DNA from 4 places in the Streptomyces sp. KL116D genome. Region 4 is predicted to be linked to each of the others. Evidence: riboswitches for the same ligand, from Rfam matches in the RefSeq annotation. Region 4 holds a riboswitch; each other region holds the start of a gene.

Region 1 (4,921 bases), on a different contig from region 4:
CCGTCCTGCACCAGCACGACCTGGAGGAGCCCCTGTCGTTCCTGGCGGACCAGTCGTTCGACCTCGCCGTGATGGCCCTCGTCTACCACCACATCGACGCACGGGCCCAACTGCTCGCGGAAGTACGACGCGTGCTGCGGCCGGGTGGCACGCTGCTGGTCTCCACCACCCACCCCACCGGCGACTGGACCTACTTCGGCGGTTCCTACTTCGCCGGTGAGCGGGTGGAGCTTCCCTTCGGCGACGGATACGCCCTCAGCTACTGGCGCATGACGCTGGAACAGTTCCTGGGAGAGCTGCTCGGGGCCGGATTCGTGCTGGAAGAGCTGAGGGAACCGCGCGCCACGCCGGAGGCCCGGCAGGTCGACGTCCGCCGGCACGACAAGACCCACCAGCAGCCGCACTTCCTGGCCGTCAGGCTCCGGCGTCCGTGACGCGGTCCGCGAGCTCAGCCGGCGGTCGGCTTCCGGTCGGCGGCCGGCGGTGGTGAGCAGCGCGGTGATCTCCTGGGCGAGGTCCGTGCCGAGTTCGCCCCAGCCGTCCTTGTAGCCGTAGACGCTCGCCAGGCTGCGGGCGTCGTAGTCGCCGTTCATGATGTCGATGTCGGCGGGGGTGATGAGCGACGGATGGGCGACGCCGAGCAGCGCCCGAGATCTTCAGCAACTCCCGGCGCAGAGTGCGCAGGTAGACGAAAGCGGCCCGCTGGGCTTCGACGGCGCGTCGACGCCGCGCACCAGCCACGGGCCTGGGTGGCGATACCGGTCGGGCACTTGTCCGTGTGGCACTTCTGGGCCTGGATGCAGCCGATGGACAGCATGGCCTCGCGGGCCACGTTGATCATCATGTCGACGCCCAGGGCGAAGGCCACCGCGGCGTTCTCCGGCAGACCGAGCTTGCCGGACCCGATGAAGGTGACGTCGTCCGTCAGGCCCCGCTCGGCGAACGCGGGGTAGACGCGGGAGAAGCCCATCCCGGAACGGCACCGACACGGAGTCGGCGAAGATCAGCGGAGCCGCCCGGTGCCGCCCTCGCCGCCGTCGATGGTCACGAAGTCGACGCCGCGGTCACCCCGCGCCATCAGCGTGGCCAGCTCCTCCCAGAAGCCCATGTCGCCCACGGCGCTCTTGATCGGCCGGCAGTCCGGTCTCGGTGGCGAGCAGTTCCACGAAGTCGAGCATCGAGTCGACGTCGTGGAAGGCGCTGTGCCGGGAGAGGCGCAGTCCTTGCCCACCGGGATGCCGCGGATGCGGGCGATCTCGGGGTCACCTTCGCACCCGGCAGCATCCCGCCGAGCCCCGGCTTGGCGCCCTGGGACAGCTTGATCTCCAGTGCCATCTCGCGGGGCGCCCGCGACCACGGCCTTGAGCTTGTCGAGGTTGAAGGTGCCGTCGTCGTTGCGGCAGCCGAAGTACGACGTGCCGATCTGCAGGACGAGGTCACCGCCGCTGCGGTGGTACTCGGAGAGGCCGCCCTCGCCGGTGTTGTGCATCGTGCCGGCCAGCGCCGCGCCCTTGTTGAGCGCCGTGATGGCGGGTCCCGACAGCGAACCGAAGCTCATCGCCGATATGTTCACGACGCTGGCCGGCCGGAACGCCTTGGCCCGCCCGCGCGGCCCGCCAGTACCTTGGCCGAGGGCAGCGGCGCCTGCGCGGTCGTGCAGATCGGGCAGTGCCCGGCGAACGTGCGCTGCTTGATGTAGGCGTGGCCCTGCACGTGCTCGACGTCGTTGTCGGTGCCGAACCCGAAGTAGTTGTTCTCACTCTTCGCCGACGCGTAGATCCAGCTGCGCTGGTCGCTGGCTGAACAGGCGCGTTCCTCGTCGTTGGAGGTCACGACGTACTGCCGCAGCTCAGGGCCGATCGCCTCCAGCAGGTACCGGGCGTGCCCGAGCACGGGAAGTTCCTGAGGAGCGCGTGCTTCTTCTGGACGAGGTCGCGGGCCGCCACCAGGGCCAATCCGCCGCGGCGGCCGCACGCAGATGCTCCGAGCACGCATGAACGTTCCCTTTCCTCGACTGCTGGATCCCCGACGCAACCGCCGTAGCGGCGGCGGACGTCATGGACGCCCGACGACGGATCCGACCGGCATGGGCCGGTGCCCGACGACGCGACGCCCCACGAGCCTAGAGGTCCGGAGCGACGGCGGACGGCTCAGCCCTGTGCGTCAGCGCCGCGCAGCGCGGGCAGTTCTGGACTCGGGAGCGTGAGAGGATGGCCGACGATTTAAAGGCGATGGCGGACAGAGGAAGCCGGTGCGATTCCGGCGCGGTACCGCCACTGTGATCGGTGAGCCGATCCCGAAAGGCCACTGCCCGTACGGGTGGGAAGGCCGGGACCGGCGGTGACCCGAGAGCCAGGAGACTCACGCTGTCGCCTCCTCGACGGGTACCGGGGCGGATCTCCCGGTGAGAGGAGTGGGGCATGACAGGAACACCGACCGGAGTCGCGACGCCGGCCGAGGGCGCGCGGGAAGCGGCTCCGAGCCGGGTGGTGGTGTGCCGACCGTTGCTGCGGCACGGTGAAGGTGGCCGGTGACCACGCGGCGCAGACGGCACGGTTGCGGTCCGCGGTTCCCGTGCGCGTCTCGGAATGTCTGGACGTGTGCGAGCAGGCGAACGTCATCGTGGTGCAACCGTCGGCCGAGGGACGCGCCGGCGGAGCGCGTCCGGTGTGGCTCTGGGCTCGTCAACGACCCGGAGGCGACGGAGGACATCGTCACGTGGGTGCGGGAGGGCGGGCCCGGCGTCGCGCCGATGCCCGAGATCCTCGACCTGTACGTCGTCACGCCTCCCGGCGCCGGACGACACGGTGAGCGGTTCCGGTATGGAGGAGCGGGCGAGGGCGGCCTCCGCCTCTGTGGGTGACGCGCTGCGCGACGTGGCCGGACTGGGCGGATTCTTCGACCTGCCCAGCACGGCCGGCGCGGCCGGTCCGCGAAGGGCCACGCGTCGTTCGCGGACGGATTCGCCGAGCGCGCACGCGAGGTGAACCGCAGGTTCGGGACGAGCGAGGCACGCGTCGGAGTGTCGATGGTGCACCTGGGGCCGCGGCCCGGCTGTGGTCACCACTCCTGGCGTGCACCGTCCTGCACGGGATCGTGCCCGACCTGAGGAACCTGGAATGGGTCGACGACACCTCGGCCGTCCGGTTGCAGGGGCCTCCCGAAGGCCGCCCGGCAGGCGAACCGCTGACGTGGCGGTCGGGGTGTACGAGCAAGTGGCCCATCCCTTGGCGGAGTTGGAGGGCACGTTCGAGGTGAAGGTCGCGCGGCGGCTCCTGGACGGGAACGTCGCCTCCGCGCTCGTAGGGTCCGCCGCCGTGCTCGCTGCGAGTCCGCCCGACGCGCGCTCGGCGGTGCTCCGTCTGACCCGCGACCGCTGGGCACGGGACGCCTCGTGGGTACGGGCAGCGTCACCGGCCCGGATCTGACGTTCCGGCGGCGCAGCTGCTGCCTGCTCTACCGTGCCTCGAACGGCGGCAAATGCGAGTGACTGCTGCCTGTGAGCGCGGTGACGCGACGAGGCGGACCGCAAGGAGCACCGACACGATCACGAGCTCAACTGCCTGAACCTGCCCGCAATGCACGGACTGACCGACCGCCGGGAAGACGGCAGTCAGGGAGCAGCCGCGGGCAGTCAGGGAATGGCGTGCGATGCGCGTTCGTCGCGTTCCATGGAATGCGACCGCTGGAATGCCGCGACGCGGACACCACTCAACGGGGCGGGGATCAGCCGCACTTGGTGCGCAGCTCCGCGATGGCGTTCTCGAAATCGGTGAGGGATTCAAAGGCGCGGTATACGGAGGCGAACCGCATGTAAGCCACCGGATCAAGTTCGCTCAGCGGCTCGAGAACGGCCAATCCCACCTCGTGAGTGGACAGTTGCGCGCTCCCGGTGGCCCGCACGTTCTCCTCGACCTGCTGACCGAGACGGTCGAGCATGTCCTCGGTGATGGGACGGCCTTGGCACGCCTTGCGGACGCTGCTGACAATCTTGGTGCGACTGAAAGGCTCGGTCACTCCACTGCGCTTCACCACGAGCAGGGAGTAGGTCTCCAAAGTGGTGAAGCGCCGCTGGCACGTGGGGCACTGCCGCCGTCGGCGGATCGACGTCCCGTCGTCGGTCGCCCGGCTGTCGATGACGCGACTGTCGGGGAGCCTGCAGAAGGGCAGTACACCGTTCGTTTCCTCTCGGGATGCATGAAACGGCCGGGGCATCTTCCGCTGTCCGGCCGATCGCGCGACGACATCGATCATATCCGAACTGACCTGGGCTTATTCATCAGATCTACAAATCGGACGGCCCCTTCGGCGCGGAGTGCCGGAGAAGTGCCGACGGGTGCCGAGCGGGTGCCGACGGGTGTCGAAGCGGGGCCGAGAATCGGAGGGCCGAGCCGATTGCCTCTTCAGCCGAATTCCTCCCGGGTGGGCAATTGCGCGCCGCTCCAAGCCACTGGCAACGGCCCTCCTTCGCTGCCCGGCAGCCCCGTCAGAGAGGGCGAACGCGAGTCTTGAGCAGGCAGAACGCATTGCCCTCGGGGTCGGCGAGGACGTGCGCCAGACTCGTCGCCGGTCTGCCCGACGTCGGCGGGGCGGGCCCCGAGCTTCAGGAGGCGTTCGAGTTCGGCGTCCTGGTCGCGATCGGTGGCGTTGACGTCGATGTGCAGCCGGGGCTTGGTCTCGTCCGTCGGCTCCTCGGGGCTGAGGATGATGGTCGGCGCTGCGGGCCGCCGAACCCTTCGCGCGGCCCGATCTCGAGGCTGCCGTCCTCCTCGCGGCCGAGTACGACGAAGTCAAGGACCTCGCACCAGAACCGGGCCAGCGCCTCGGGGTCCCGGCAACCGAGCACGAGTTCAGTGATACGACATGCCATGGACGAAACCTGCTCTCAGCGTCGGGACTGCCGGGGCGGCCGCACGCGGAA
Region 2 (4,921 bases), on a different contig from region 4:
GGTCGAGGAGCTCCAGCTGGTGCTGGATGTCCAGGTGGTTCGTCGGCTCGTCGAGCAGCAGCTCGCGCGGCTCCTGCGCCAGGGCGCGGGCGATCTGCACGCGCTGGCGCTCCCCGCCCGACAGGGTGTGCCACAGCCGGTGGCCCCGGTCGGCCAGGCCGCTGCGGTCCAGGGCGGCGCGGACCGCTGCCTCGTCGGCCGCCGACGCGGGCGCCCACGCGCGACGGTGCGGTACGCGTCCCAGGCGCACGACGTCGGCGACGGTCAACTCGACCTGGGTATCCGCCTGTTGCTGCACCATGGCGATCCGCCGGGCCGCCGTCCTGCGCGGCACCGACGACAGCGGGTCGCCGTCCAGGGTGACCACACCGCTCGACGGCGCGAGCACCCCGGCGAGGAGCCGCAGCAGGGTGGACTTGCCCGAGCCGTTCGGGCCGAGCAGCCCCGTCACGGAGCCGGGCCGCGGGGTGAGGTCCACGCCGTCCAGGACGAGCGGACCGCCCGGCGTCCAGGACAGCGCCTTGCCCTCCAGGCTCATCGGACGCTCCTGCCGCGGTAGAGGACCAGCACGAACGCGGGCACCCCGATCAGTGACGTCACCACTCCCACCGGCACCTCCTGCGGTTCGAGGACCGTACGCGCCAACGTGTCCACCCACACCAGGAACACCGCCCCGGCCACCGCGGTGACCGGCAGCAGCCGGGTGTGTCCGGGGCCGACGAGGGCGCGCGCCGCGTGCGGCAGGACCAGGCCCACGAAGCCGATCGCGCCCGCCGCGCTGACCAGCGCCGCGGTCAGCAGCGCGGTCACGCACAGCAGGACGAGCCGGGTCCTGGCGACGTGCACGCCGAGCGCGGCCGCCGCCTCGGGACCGAACGCGAACGCGTCCAGGGTCCTGCCGTACCCGAGGCACACGGCGAGCGCGACGACCAGCACGGACAGGCACAGCCACACCTCGGTCCAGCCGACCCCGCCGAGCGAGCCGAGCAGCCAGAACAGCACGCCGCGCGTGGTCTCCGCATCCGCCGCGGTCAGCACGACGAACGAGGTCAGCGAGGAGAACAGCTGCATCGCGGCGACCCCGCAGAGCACCACCCGGTCCGTGGTGCCGCCCAGCGTGTGGCTGAGCAGCAGCACCATCGCGAACGAGACGAGCGCGCCGAGGAACGCGCCGCCGGACACCGAGAGCGCCCCGCCGCCGAGCCCCAGCACCACGACGAGCACGGCCCCGGTCGACGCCCCCGACGACACGCCCAGCACGAACGGGTCCGCGAGCGGATTGCGCAGCAGCGCCTGGAGCACCGTGCCGCACACCGCGAGGCCCGCCCCGCACACCGCGGCCAGCAGCGTGCGCGGCAGCCGCAGGTTCCAGACGATGCCGTCCCGGATCGGCGACAGGTCCGAGACGCCCCAGCCGGCGTGGGCGGCCACCGTCGACCAGACGTCACCGACCCGGATCTGCGCCGGGCCCACGGTGATCGCGACGGCGACCGACGCGCACAGCGCGAGCAGGCCGGCCGCCCAGGAGAGGCCGGGGCGCAGCGCGGTCACCCGGCCTGCTTCCCGGCGCCGACGAGGCCGAACTCGCGCAGGGCGGCGGCCACTTGCTCGATGCCGTCGACGGTACGGATGGTCGGGTTCATCGCCTGCCCGCTGAGCAGCACGTACCGCTTCTTGCGGACGGCCGTCATGTTCTTGGTGACCGGGTCGGACTCCAGGAACTCGATCTTCTGCGCGGCGGACTCCGCCGACTGCGAGCGGCGCGTCAGATCGCCGATGACGAGCACGTCCGGGTCGCGGTCCGCGACGGTCTCCCAGTTGACCTGCGGCCACTCCTCGCGCGTGTCGTCGAAGACGTTCCGCGCGCCGAGCTCCTTCGTGACGATGCCCGGCGCGCCGCAACAGCCCGCCATGTAGGGCGAGTCGGAGTTCGCGAACCAGTGCAGCAGGGTCACGTCCTCGGCGTCGATGCCCGACGTCGCCTCGCTGACCCGGGCCTTGAGCCGGCCGATGAGCTTCTCGCCGCGCTCCTCGACGTCGAAGACGCGCGCCAGGTCGCGGATCTCGCCGTAGACCGTGTCGAGGCTGAGCGCGGTCGTGCGCTTCCCGTCGCCGTCGCCGCTGTTGTCCTTGCCCACGCAGTCGGTGGGGGAGAGGTAGGTGGGGACGCCGAGCTTCTCGAACTCCTCCCGGGGCGCCACCCCGCCCTTGCCGAGCGTGTACGTGAACGAGGCGGCGGCGAAGTCCGGTTCGGTGTCCAGGACCTTCTCGAAGGACGGATAGCGGTCGGCCAGCCGGGGCACCTTCGCGTTCGCCTTCGCCAGGTTCTTCAGGACCGGATCGGTCCAGGTCGCGGTGCCCACCATCCGGTCGGCGAGACCGAGCGAGAGCATGATCTCGGCGGAGCCCTGGTCGAGGGCGACGGCGCGGCGCGGGGTGCGCTCGACCCGGACCTTCGTGCCGCAGTTGTCCAGGGTGACGGCCGCCCGCGCTCCGTCGTCGGTGGTGGCGGTTGTGGAGCCGCCGCATCCGGTGAGCAGCAGCGCACCCGCCAACAGCGGTGCGGCACGGCGGACTTGACGTGCGAACGGCACGGGAGTTCCTCTGCGTCCAGGGCTCATACGCGGAGCCGGCCTACGGTCCGCCCCCGGCCGCTGATCGGTTCCGGAGGCCGCCAGCAGGTCTTCGGACTCGGGATCGTCCGGACGGAGCGCCTTCCCAGGCCGGTCTCCCGGCCCAGTGGCAGTTGCCCCGCCCGTCACCCTCACCGCTGCGCGTCAGTTCCGGACTTCCACCGGATTCCCTGACCCGTGTACGTACAAGTACGCACAAAGGTACGACTGGCGTTCGGAAGCTATCACAGGAGGTGCACGGCCCGGCCGGCCGGGGCGAACGGGGCGGCCGGCGTCAGCGTTCCGCGTTGAGCGCCGCCACGGCGCCCTGCGCGTCGCCGATCGTGGTGTAGTCGACGGCGACGAAGGTGACCGGGCGGCCGCGTTCCCGCTCGCAGCGGTGCGCCCGGTCGAGCAGGAAGCGGCGCGCGTTGACCGTGCCCGCGTCGAGGCGGCTGCCGCCGTCGATGGTGATGAAGTGGTTGAGCAGGAAGAGCCGGCGGTCGTCGCCGCCGCGGTACGGGGCGCAGGTCATCGCGTCGGGGGAGCGGAAGGCGAACGGGGTCTCCATGCCGTAGCGGTAGAAGTTGCGGTACCAGTCCGCGGGCCCGTCGGCCTGTTCGGCGAAGACGACGAGGCGCCGGCCGCTGTCCGTCATCTCGCCGAGCGTCGGCCACGGCTTCGCGGGGTCCGGGTCGGGCGTGTGGATCAGATCGGTCAACCCGGCCTCGGTGAAGGCCTGTTCCGTGTCCTGTCCGCTGATCGCGTCCTGGATGATCAGCGTGACGACCTCCGTCGGATGCTCCCGCATCCAGTCGCCGATCTCCCGCAGCGTCGGCACCAGCGCGATCGCCCCTGCCCTGCACACCGAGTGGCACAGCCACAGCCCGTCGCGCGGCGGATTGAACCGGTTGACCGCGTCGGCGATGAACTCCCGCTGCGCGGACGTGAAGTCGGAGTCGGCGAGCCGCGCGGTGATCTCGTCGGGCCGCTCCCACCGGTAGGTGTCGATCTGCAGGGCCCGCACCCCGTCGTCCAGCTGCGCGGTGATCCCGGGGTCCTGGAGCGGCCCGATGAACCGGTCGACCGTCGTCGACATCGCGTTGTGCGACGTCAGGTACGCCACCTCGTCGTACGGGCGGTCGCAGAGCGCCGCGCTGCCCTGGCACACGCGTGGCGCCGCGGGGCTGGTCACGAGCGGCACGGCGACCATGCCCGCCACGGCGACGGCGGCGGCCCCCGCGCCGACCCCGACGATCCGCCGCGAAGGCAGGGCCCGCGGCCGCCGTACCCACAGATACCGGCCGACCCCGGTCAGCACGACTCCCGCGACCACCGGGACGGCCGCCGCGAGCAGCGCGGTGCCGGTGATGTGGCCGACGGCGCCGTGCTGCACGTCGTCGACGAGCCGGGCCAGGCTCGTCGGCCACTGGGCGGGCGGGTCGACGACGCGCCCGCCGGTGACGACCCGGATCACGGCCACGGCGACGGCGGCGAGCACCCCGCCCACGAGGAGCGGCTGTCCCAGCCGCGTCAGCCGCCGGTCGGGCCGCGAGGGGCCGAGGAACCACAGGGCCGTGAGCGAGACCAGGAGCAGGACGGCCGCCAGCGACTCCACCAGGCCGACCCCGACGGCCGTGTAGGGCCGCAGGCGGTGCAGCGCGGCGAGCTCGTTGCCGGACGCCGCCAGGGTCTCGGTGAGATCCCAGGTGCCGCCGCCCACGACGTCCTGGAGCTGCCGCGCCGCGTCCCGGGTGCGGTCCGAGACGACGGCGGGTGCCACGGCCGCGAGCACCGTGGCGATGTCCCCGTCGGCCAGCGCCGTCTCGATCTCGGGCCGCAGCGCCGCACGCTCCTCGGCGGGCAGGACGCGCAGCACCGCGTCGGCAGCCCACTCGGCCTGCTCCGGGGTCAGCGGCAGCGACGGCAGACCGTCCGGGACCCGCCCCTTTGACACCTCTTGCAGCGCCGTCGACAGATCGGCGGTGAACCGGTCGAAGTCGGGCTCGGCGCGGTCCTGGAGCCCGGCCACGAGATCACCGAAGTAGGTGTGGGCCAGGTCGTTGAGGTTGGCGAGGACCGGGCGTACGTCGACGGCCAGGACGAGCGAGGCGCGGTCGCCGTTGAGGTAGCCGACGACCGCCTGGATCTGCTGCCGGGTGAGCGCGCGGACGGTGTCCGGCGGCAGCACCAGCTTGATGTTCGAGGTGACCTTGGCCTCGGGCACGGACAGTCGGGCGAGGAGGTCACGGGTGACCGGGGCGGCCTCGGGGTCGACCAGGACCTCGTTGTAGAGCCGGTCGTACGCG
Region 3 (4,921 bases), on a different contig from region 4:
CTGGACCTCACGCGCGTCGGCGCGTTCGGCCACTCCCGGGGCGGCGCGGCGTCCGCGTCGGTGATGTTCCTGGACGAGCGGGTGCGCGCCGGCATCGATCTGGACGGCGCTGCTGTACGGGCCGGTGGTCGAGCACGGCCTCGACCGGCCGTTCCTGCTCATGGACACGGTCGTCCACGACGGACTGAACCAGCAGGACGGGTCCTGGCCCCCGTTCTGGGCGCACCTGAGCGACTGGCGCCGCTGCCTTCGCCTCGCGGACGCCGACCACAACTGTTTCACCGACATCGTGGCGCTCGCCCCGCAGGTCCCCGAGCCGGTCCGCGACACGCTGCAGATCGGCGCGATCCCCGCCGACCGGGCGGTGGCCGGCGTGCGGGCGACCGTGCGGGCCTTCTTCGATCTGCACCTGCGCGGCCGCCCGGACACCGGGCACGTGCTGTGGGGCGCGTCGTCGCGCCATCCGAGGTCGGCTACATCGCCGGGTAGCCGAGGCACGGGCGCCGGGCCAGGCCGAACCGGGCCGAACCTAAAGGCGGCGAGTTGGCGGGTTGTGCGCCGGCGATGGTGTTCAGCCCCCACCCTCCGGTCTCCACGTCGGGAGGCCACCCACCCGCCAGGAGCCATCGGCCCCACTCTAGGGCCAGAGGCATGACGACCTCCCTGGCCCGCAGCGCCTTCGACTCGCTCCTCCTCGACGCGGTGCCCGACCACGAGACGCTGCGCCAGACCTACGCGGCGCCCAGCGACGCGGCCGTACGGAAGCAGATGACCGAACTCACCGACCATACCCGGCAGTTGATCGCCTGCCTCGTCGCTGGCCCTGATCGCCGACACGGACGCCGAGGGCACCTGCGACGTCTCCCCGCGCGGCGGCCCCGCCGGGTTCGCCTCCGTCCTCGACGCACGGACGGTGGCGATACCGGACGCGACCGGCAACGAGCGTCTGGACACCCTGCAGAACGCCCCAAGTCGCTGCTGCGCCGGCCGGGGCTGACGATCGCCGACGTCGAGCGGGCGGAGGCGGAGTCGCTCAACTACCGGTACGAGTGAGCCCGACCGGTGGATGCCGGCCACCGACCGAGCAGACCGAGAAGGCCCCGCAGGCAGGAACCCAGGCCCCGTGGCGGGCGGGTCAGAGGACGTGGCCCGTCTCCACCGGGAAGTCCGGCGGCCACGGCTTGGACCAGTCGAACAGGAATTCCCGGTCGCCCATCAGCTCGTACTCCGCCTCGCGCCAGCTCGGGATGCCCCCGATGACGAAGCGCTGTCCCCGTCAGGCTCCAGCATCCACGTGTACTCGGCGTCGGCCGGATCCAGCCGGTGCCGCTCCTGCAGCACGGCGAACTCCCCGGAGGCGGCGCGCCGGATGTGGAGACCGTTGCCGTAGACGGGCTGAAGGAGCATCAGCTCCACGTAGCGATGTATATCTCGATGCGCGTGGTGGTCGGTCCGCCGTCGTCGCTTCGCTCTGCAGGAAGAGCTGCCGGTGGGACGGATCGAGACCGGACGATCCGGAACAGTCTCCCCGTGCGGATGAAGTCAGCCATGATCGAAACTCTCTGTCGCGCCTCGTGCCGCCGCTGCGCCTCTCGGTCGACGACCTCGTGCGCCGCTCCAGTCTGGCGGAGGTCGCGACGACTGTTGGCGTTGTTCGCTTCCACGCAGCACGCCCTCGGCCCGTGTCACCCGCCGGCACCCCCTCGGCCCGTGTCACCCGCCGCTGGACGTCCCGAGCACTCCTGGCGGCGCAGCAACGGCAGCAGGTGGTGCTCGACGGCCGGCGCCAACCGCAGGCCCGCGTCCCGGCCGTCGGTCCAGCGAAGGGCCGCCAGCTCGGCCGCGGGGACCGGGTCACCGATCAGCGTCGCGGGAGAACACGGTCAGCTGCATGGGCACGCCTTCCAGCGCTGCCGTCTCCTCCACCACCGCGAGATGTTCGAGCGTGTCCGCAGCTCTACACCCAGTTCTTCCCGCAACTCCCGTTCCAGGGTCTCTTCGGGCTGTTCTCCGGCCTCGGGCTTGCCACCCGGAATGTAGAAGACGTCCGGCGCTGCCTGCTTGCTCACGACGAGCAGCTTCCCGTCCTCGACCACGGCCGCCGCGACGACCTTCATGACTGCATGATCCATCCCTGCATTGTGCAGGCCCGATCAGCCTTCCGCGCACCCCGGCCTCCTGCGCCGCCACCCGTCGACGTGTCTCACTTCACCCTCCCGATTCCGGACGACCCAGCGATCCTCGACCGCGAACCCATAAGGTGGCTCCCGCAGCTGGTTCGCCCTGTCAGCCGGACAGGGCGTCGCAGAGAGGGAACCCGGTGGAATTCCGGGACTGCCGCAGCGGTGAGTGAGAACGACCGCCGTCATACGCACTGGGTCCCGGCAAGGGATCTGGGAAGCGACGGCCACTAGGAGTCCGTCCGGTCGGATGGACGTGCTCACGAGTCCGAAGACCTGCCACCTGCCCGTGGGCGTACGACGCGCGCACGGACATCCCGGTGACCTCGTGGGCGGGTCGGCGTACACATCAGGCGGACGACCGCGCCATCCGGCGCGAGAGCGCACCGCCGTCCGTGTCACTCCTTCGTGCGTACAGGTCCTCGGGACCCCAGGGATACGTCTCTCGAAGGAGATCTCCGTGACCACCAGGACGCAGCCGCGGCGGCACGGGCCACCGTGTACGGCTACCCGCGCCGGGCCAGAACCGCGAGCTCAAGAAGGCCGTCGAGGGCTACTGGAAGGGCCGCGTCACCTCCGACGCCCTCCGGGCCACCGCCGCCGGCCTGCGCCGCACCAACTGGCAGGAACTGGCCGCCGCCGGGATCACCGAAGTCCCCACCGGCGACTTCTCCCTCTACGACCACGTCCTCGACACGACCGTGATGGTCGGTGCGATCCCCGAACGCCACCGGGCCGCCGTGGACGCCGACGCCCTGGACGGCCTCTTCGCGATGGCCCGCGGCACGCGGACGTCGCGCCGCTGGAGATGACCAAGTGGTTCGACACCAGCTACCACTACCTGGTGCCCGAGTTGGGGCCCGGCACCGTCTTCACGGCCGACTCCACGAAGCAGGTCGCGGAACTCAAGGAGGCCCTGGCCCTCGGACTGGTCGCCCGGCCGGTCCTGGTCGGCGGTCACGTACCTCCTCCTCGCCAAGCCCGCCCCCGGTGTGGCCGCCGACTTCGACCCGCTGACCCTCCTGGACCGGCTGCTGCCCGTCTACGCCGAGGTCCTCGCCGACCTGCGCGCGGCGGGCGCCGAGTGGGTGCAACTCGACGAGCCCGCCCTGGTCCAGGACCGCACCCCCGCGGAACTCAACGCCGCCGCGCGCGCTCTACCGCTGATCTCGGTGCCCTCACCGACCGGCCCAAGCTCCTGGTCGCCAGCTACTTCGACCGCCTCGGCGACGCCCTGCCCGTCCTCGCCAGGCGTCCCCGGTCGACGGACTCGCCCTCGACTTCACCGAAGCGGCCGCCGCCAACCTCGACGCTCTCGCCGCCGTCGGCGGACTGCCCGGCTAAGCGCCTGGTCGCCGGGGTCGTCAGCGGCCGCAACATCTGGGTCAACGACCTGGAGCAGTCCTCGCCACGCTCGGCACCTGCTGGGCCTCGCCGACCGGGTCGACGTGGCCGCCTCTTCCTCGCTCCTGCACGTCCCCCTGGACGCGTCGCTGGAGCGCGACATCGATCCGCAGATCCTGCGCTGGCTGGCCTTCGCCCGGCAGAAGACCGCCGAGATCGCCACGCTCGCCAAGGGCCTCGCCCAGGGCACCGACGCGATCACCGCCGAACTCGCCGTCAACCGGGCCGCCCTGTCCTCCCGCGCCGCCTCCCCGATCACCCGCGACCCGGCCGTCCGGGCCCGCGCCGCTGGCCGTCACCGAGGCCGACACCCGGCGCGCCCAGGCCCACCCGCGGAGCGGGCCGCCGCCCAGCGCGCCCACCTCGATCTGCCGCTGCTGCCGACCACCACGATCGGTTCCTTCCCGCAGACCACCGAACTGCGCACCGCGCGCGCCGACCTGAGGTCCGGCCGCATCGACACCGCGGGCTACGAGGAACGCATCAGGACCGAGATCCGCGACGTCATCTCCTTCCAGGAGAAGACCGGCATCGACGTCCTCGTGCACGGCGAGCCCGAACGCAACGACATGGTGCAGTACTTCGCCGAGCGGCTCACCGGCTATCTCGCCCTGCAGGCCGGCTGGGTGCAGTCCTACGGCACCCGCTACGTCCGCCCGCCGGTCCTGGCCGGCGACATCTCCCGGCCCGAGCCGATGACGGTGCGCTGGACCGCGTACGCGCAGTCCCTGACGGGCCGCCCCGTCAGGGCATGCTCACCGGGCCGGTCACCATGCTCGCCTGGTCGTTCGTCCGTGACGACCAGCCCCTCGGCGACACCGCGCGCCAGGTCGCCCTCGCCCTGCGCGACGAGGTCAACGACCTGGAGGCGAACGGCACTTCGGTCATCCAGGTCGACGAGCCCGCGCTGCGCGAGACCCTCCCGCTGCGCGCCGCCGACCACGCCGACTACCTGGCCTGGGCCACCGAGGCGTTCCGGGTCACCACTGCCGGCGTGCGGCCGGAGACGCAGATCCACACGCGCATGTGCTACGCCGAGTTCGGCGACATCGTGCAGGCGATCGACGATCTCGACGCGGACGTGATCAGCCTGGAGGCGGCGCGCTCACACATGCAGGTCGCCCGCGAACTGGCCGAGCACGGCTACCCGCGCGAGGCCGGGCCCGGCGTCTACGACATCCACTCCCCGCGTCCCCAGCCGCGACGAGGCATCCGCCCTGCTGCGTACGGGACTTGAGGCCATCCCCGCCGAGCGGCTCTGGGTCAACCCGGACTGCGGTCTGAAGACCCGCGGCTGGCCCGAGACGCGCGCGTCCCTGGAGAACCTCGTCGCCGCC
Region 4 (4,921 bases):
CCTGCGCGGCCGCCCGGACACCGGGCACGTGCTGTGGGGCGCGTCGTCGCGCCATCCGAGGTCGGCTACATCGCCGGGTAGCCGAGGCACGGGCGCCGGGCCAGGCCGAACCGGGCCGAACCTAAAGGCGGCGAGTTGGCGGGTTGTGCGCCGGCGATGGTGTTCAGCCCCCACCCTCCGGTCTCCACGTCGGGAGGCCACCCACCCGCCAGGAGCCATCGGCCCCACTCTAGGGCCAGAGGCATGACGACCTCCCTGGCCCGCAGCGCCTTCGACTCGCTCCTCCTCGACGCGGTGCCCGACCACGAGACGCTGCGCCAGACCTACGCGGCGCCCAGCGACGCGGCCGTACCGGAAGCAGATGACCGAACTCACCGACCATACCCGGCAGTTGATCGCCTGCCTCGTCGCTGGCCCTGATCGCCGACACGGACGCCGAGGGCACCCTGCGACGTCTCCCCCGCGCGGCGGCCCCGCCGGGTTCGCCTCCGTCCTCGACGCACGGACGGTGGCGATACCGGACGCGACCGGCAACGAGCGTCTGGACACCCGCAGAACGCCCCAAGTCGTTGCTGCGCCGGCCGGGGCTGACGATCGCCGACGTCGAGCGGGCGGAGGCAGAGTCGCTCAACTACCGGTACGAGTGAGCCCGACCGGTGGATGCCGGCCACCGACCGAGCAGACCGAGAAGGCCCCACCAGGCAGGGAACCCAGGCCCCGTGGCGGGGCGGGTCAGAGGACGTGGCCCGTCTCCACCGGGAAGTCCGGCGGCCACGGCTTGGACCAGTCGAACAGGAATTCCCGGTCGCCCATCAGCTCGTACTCCGCCTCGCGCCAGCTCGGGATGCCCCCGATGACGAAGCGCTGTCCCCGTCAGGCTCCAGCATCCACGTGTACTCGGCGTCGGCCGGATCCAGCCAGTGCCGCTCCTGCAGCACGGCGAACTCCCCGGAGGCGGCGCGCCGGATGTGGAGACCGTTGCCGTAGACGGGCTGAAGGAGCATCAGCTCCACGTAATGCGTGTATATCTCGATGCGCGTGGTGGTCGGTCCGCCGTCGTCGCTGCTCTGCAGGAAGAGCTGCCGGTGGGACGGATCAGACCGGACGATCCGGAACAGTCTCCCCGTGCGGATGAAGTCAGCCATGATCGAAACTCTCTGTCGCGCCTCGTGCCGCCGCTGCGCCTCTCGGTCGGACGACCTCGTGCGCCGCTCCAGTCTGGCGGGAGGTCGCGACGACTGTTGGCGTTGTTCGCTTTCACGCAGCACGCCCTCGGCCCGTGTCACCCGCCGGCACCCCCTCGGCCCGTGTCACCCGCCGCTGGACGTCCCGAAGCACTCCTGGCGGCGCAGCAACGGCAGCAGGTGGTGCTCGACGGCCGGCGCCAACCCGCAGGCCCGCGTCCCGGCCGTCGGTCCAGCGAAGGGCCGCCAGCTCGGCCGCGGGGGACCGGGTCACCGATCAGCGTCGCCCGGGAGAACACGGTCAGCTGCATGGGCACGCCTTCCAGCGCTGCCGTCTCCTCCACCACCGCGAGATGTTCGAGCGTGTCCGCAGCTCTACACCCAGTTCTTCCCGCAACTCCCGTTCCAGGGTCTCTTCGGGCTGTTCTCCGGCCTCGGGCTTGCCACCCGGAATGTGAAGACGTCCGGCGCTGCCTGCTTGCTCACGACGAGCAGCTTCCTGTCCTCGACCACGGCCGCCGCGACGACCTTCATGACTGCATGATCCATCCCTGCATTGTGCAGGCCCGATCAGCCTTCCGCGCACCCCGGCCTCCTGCGCCGCCACCCGTCGACGTGTCTCACTTCACCCTCCTGATTCCGGACGACCCAGCGATCCTCGACCGCGAACCCATAAGGTGGCTCCCGCAGCTGGTTCGCCCTGTCAGCCGGACAGGGCGTCGCAGAGAGGGAACCCGGTGGAATTCCGGGACTGCCGCAGCGGTGAGTGAGAACGACCGCCGTCATACGCACTGGGTCCCGGCAAGGGATCTGGGAAGCGACGGCCACTAGGAGTCCGTCCGGTCGGATGGACGTGCTCACGAGTCCGAAGACCTGCCACCTGCCCGTGGGCGTACGACGCGCACGGACATCCCAGTGACCTCGTGGGCGGGTCGGCGTACACATCAGGCGGACGACCGCGCCATCCCGGCGCGAGCGCACCGCCGTCCGTGTCACTCCTTCGTGCGTACAGGTCCTCGGGACCCCCAGGGATACGTCTCTCGAAGGAGATCTCCGTGACCACCAGGACGCAGCCGCGGCGGCACGGGCCACCGTGTACGGCTACCCGCGCCGGGGCCAGAACCGCGAGCTCAAGAAGGCCGTCGAGGGCTACTGGAAGGGCCGCGTCACCTCCGACGCCCTCCGGGCCACCGCCGCCGGCCTGCGCCGCACCAACTGGCAGGAACTGGCCGCCGCCGGGATCACCGAAGTCCCCACCGGCGACTTCTCCCTCTACGACCACGTCCTCGACACGACCGTGATGGTCGGTGCGATCCCCGAACGCCACCGGGCCGCCGTGGACGCCGACGCCCTGGACGGCCTCTTCGCGATGGCCCGCGGCACGCGGGACGTCGCGCCGCTGGAGATGACCAAGTGGTTCGACACCAGCTACCACTACCTGGTGCCCGAGTTGGGGCCCGGCACCGTCTTCACGGCCGACTCCACGAAGCAGGTCGCGGAACTCAAGGAGGCCCTGGCCCTCGGACTGGTCGCCCGGCCGGTCCTGGTCGGCGGTCACGTACCTCCCTCCCCTCGCCAAGCCCGCCCCCGGTGTGGCCGCCGACTTCGACCCGCTGACCCTCCTGGACCGGCTGCTGCCCGTCTACGCCGAGGTCCTCGCCGACCTGCGCGCGGCGGGCGCCGAGTGGGTGCAACTCGACGAGCCCGCCCTGGTCCAGGACCGCACCCCCGCGGAACTCAACGCCGCCGCGCGCGCTCTACCGCTGATCTCGGTGCCCTCACCGACCGGGCCCAAGCTCCTGGTCGCCAGCTACTTCGACCGCCTCGGCGACGCCCTGCCCGTCCTCGCCAGGCGTCCCCGGTCGACGGACTCGCCCTCGACTTCACCCGAAGCGGCCGCCGCCAACCTCGACGCTCTCGCCGCCGTCGGCGGACTGCCCGGCTAAGCGCCTGGTCGCCGGGGTCGTCAGCGGCCGCAACATCTGGGTCAACGACCTGGAGCAGTCCTCGCCACGCTCGGCACCTGCTGGGCCTCGCCGACCGGGTCGACGTGGCCGCCTCTTCCTCGCTCCTGCGTCCCCCTGGACGCGTCGCTGGAGCGCGACATCGATCCGCAGATCCTGCGCTGGCTGGCCTTCGCCCGGCAGAAGACCGCCGAGATCGCCACGCTCGCCAAGGGCCTCGCCCAGGGCACCGACGCGATCACCGCCGAACTCGCCGTCAACCGGGCCGCCCTGTCCTCCCGCGCCGCCTCCCCGATCACCCGCGACCCGGCCGTCCGGGCCCGCGCCGCTGGCCGTCACCGAGGCCGACACCCGGCGCGCCCAGGCCCACCCGCGGAGCGGGCCGCCGCCCAGCGCGCCCACCTCGATCTGCCGCTGCTGCCGACCACCACGATCGGTTCCTTCCCGCAGACCACCGAACTGCGCACCGCGCGCCGACCTGAGGTCCGGCCGCATCGACACCGCGGGCTACGAGGAACGCATCAGGACCGAGATCCGCGACGTCATCTCCTTCCAGGAGAAGACCGGCATCGACGTCCTCGTGCACGGCGAGCCCGAACGCAACGACATGGTGCAGTACTTCGCCGAGCGGCTCACCGGCTATCTCGCCCTGCAGGCCGGCTGGGTGCAGTCCTACGGCACCCGCTACGTCCGCCCGCCGGTCCTGGCCGGCGACATCTCCCGGCCCGAGCCGATGACGGTGCGCTGGACCGCGTACGCGCAGTCCCCTGACGGGCCGCCCCGTCAGGGGCATGCTCACCGGGCCGGTCACCATGCTCGCCTGGTCGTTCGTCCGTGACGACCAGCCCCTCGGCGACACCGCGCGCCAGGTCGCCCTCGCCCTGCGCGACGAGGTCAACGACCTGGAGGCGAACGGCACTTCGGTCATCCAGGGTCGACGAGCCCGCGCTGCGCAGACCCTCCCGCTGCGCGCCGCCGACCACGCCGACTACCTGGCCTGGGCCACCGAGGCGTTCCGGGTCACCACTGCCGGCGTGCGGCCGGAGACGCAGATCCACACGCGCATGTGCTACGCCGAGTTCGGCGACATCGTGCAGGCGATCGACGATCTCGACGCGGACGTGATCAGCCTGGAGGCGGCGCGCTCACACATGCAGGTCGCCCGCGAACTGGCCGAGCACGGCTACCCGCGCGAGGCCGGGCCCGGCGTCTACGACATCCACTCCCCGCGTCCCCAGCCGCGACGAGGGCATCCGCCCTGCTGCGTACGGGACTTGAGGCCATCCCCGCCGAGCGGCTCTGGGTCAACCCGGACTGCGGTCTGAAGACCCGCGGCTGGCCCGAGACGCGCGCGTCCCGAGAACCTCGTCGCCGCCGCCCGCACCGTCCGCGCCGAGCTCGACACTCCCGCGTCTCTGACACCGCCGGGCCGGGGCCCACTGCACCCGGCCCGGCGAACGACCCCGGCGAGGCCGGCACGCCGGACCCCGGACCGGGGCCCGTGCAGTACGCGGCCGTGGAGCTTCACCACCCGTACGCGTCCGGGGACAGCCCCGAAGCGCTTCGCGCCTGCTCGTCCCGCCCGGTAACGTCTCGAGCGATGTCCTCACGGCGGCGAGCCCAGGATTCCGCGTGCGGCCGCCCCGGCAGTCCCGACGCTGAGAGCAGGTTTCGTCCATGGCATGTCGTATCACTGAACTCGTGCTCGGTTGCCGGGACCCCGAGGCGCTGGCCCGGTTCTGGTGCGAGGTCCTTGACTTCGTCGTACTCGGC

The links. A riboswitch is a leader RNA that binds a small molecule or an ion and turns the genes downstream of it on or off. The one in region 4 is predicted to bind cobalamin.
Region 1: it holds a riboswitch for cobalamin, as region 4 does, so the genes downstream of both, RBJ77_RS32730 ((2Fe-2S) ferredoxin domain-containing protein) here and RBJ77_RS24000 (5-methyltetrahydropteroyltriglutamate--homocysteine S-methyltransferase) in region 4, are expected to answer to the same signal.
Region 2: it holds a riboswitch for cobalamin, as region 4 does, so the genes downstream of both, RBJ77_RS15940 (ABC transporter substrate-binding protein) here and RBJ77_RS24000 (5-methyltetrahydropteroyltriglutamate--homocysteine S-methyltransferase) in region 4, are expected to answer to the same signal.
Region 3: it holds a riboswitch for cobalamin, as region 4 does, so the genes downstream of both, metE (5-methyltetrahydropteroyltriglutamate--homocysteine S-methyltransferase) here and RBJ77_RS24000 (5-methyltetrahydropteroyltriglutamate--homocysteine S-methyltransferase) in region 4, are expected to answer to the same signal.

What each region holds. Positions count from the first base shown of each region.
Region 1 is NZ_JASERH010000084.1:143,883-148,803, forward strand. It holds gene RBJ77_RS32705 (class I SAM-dependent methyltransferase) at 1-434, shown strand, start outside; gene RBJ77_RS32710 (glutamate synthase-related protein) at 590-970, opposite strand; gene RBJ77_RS32715 (glutamate synthase-related protein) at 1,078-1,335, opposite strand; partial or broken gene RBJ77_RS32720 (glutamate synthase-related protein) at 1,265-1,558, opposite strand; gene RBJ77_RS32725 (hypothetical protein) at 1,570-1,893, opposite strand; cobalamin riboswitch at 2,241-2,363, shown strand; partial or broken gene RBJ77_RS32730 ((2Fe-2S) ferredoxin domain-containing protein) at 2,421-2,863, shown strand; gene RBJ77_RS32735 (hypothetical protein) at 3,216-3,428, shown strand; gene RBJ77_RS32740 ((2Fe-2S)-binding protein) at 3,395-3,490, shown strand; gene nrdR (transcriptional regulator NrdR) at 3,727-4,215, opposite strand; partial or broken gene RBJ77_RS32750 (VOC family protein) at 4,487-4,870, opposite strand.
Region 2 is NZ_JASERH010000040.1:12,045-16,965, reverse strand. It holds gene RBJ77_RS15950 (ABC transporter ATP-binding protein) at 1-538, opposite strand, end outside; gene RBJ77_RS15945 (FecCD family ABC transporter permease) at 535-1,551, opposite strand; gene RBJ77_RS15940 (ABC transporter substrate-binding protein) at 1,548-2,621, opposite strand; cobalamin riboswitch at 2,659-2,860, opposite strand; gene RBJ77_RS15935 (hypothetical protein) at 2,908-4,921, opposite strand, start outside.
Region 3 is NZ_JASERH010000084.1:149,053-153,973, reverse strand. It holds gene RBJ77_RS32780 (hypothetical protein) at 1-188, shown strand, start outside; gene RBJ77_RS32775 (hypothetical protein) at 125-655, shown strand; partial or broken gene RBJ77_RS32770 (pyridoxamine 5'-phosphate oxidase family protein) at 652-988, shown strand; gene RBJ77_RS32765 (hypothetical protein) at 1,216-1,407, opposite strand; gene RBJ77_RS32760 (NUDIX domain-containing protein) at 1,884-2,132, opposite strand; cobalamin riboswitch at 2,258-2,479, shown strand; partial or broken gene metE (5-methyltetrahydropteroyltriglutamate--homocysteine S-methyltransferase) at 2,589-4,921, shown strand, end outside.
Region 4 is NZ_JASERH010000059.1:4,465-9,385, reverse strand. It holds gene RBJ77_RS24020 (hypothetical protein) at 1-125, shown strand, start outside; gene RBJ77_RS24015 (hypothetical protein) at 244-420, shown strand; gene RBJ77_RS24010 (hypothetical protein) at 813-1,145, opposite strand; gene RBJ77_RS24005 (NUDIX domain-containing protein) at 1,486-1,770, opposite strand; cobalamin riboswitch at 1,859-2,080, shown strand; partial or broken gene RBJ77_RS24000 (5-methyltetrahydropteroyltriglutamate--homocysteine S-methyltransferase) at 2,278-2,676, shown strand; gene RBJ77_RS23995 (hypothetical protein) at 2,777-3,130, shown strand; gene RBJ77_RS23990 (hypothetical protein) at 3,135-3,986, shown strand; partial or broken gene RBJ77_RS23985 (5-methyltetrahydropteroyltriglutamate--homocysteine S-methyltransferase) at 3,940-4,445, shown strand; gene RBJ77_RS23980 (VOC family protein) at 4,826-4,921, shown strand, end outside.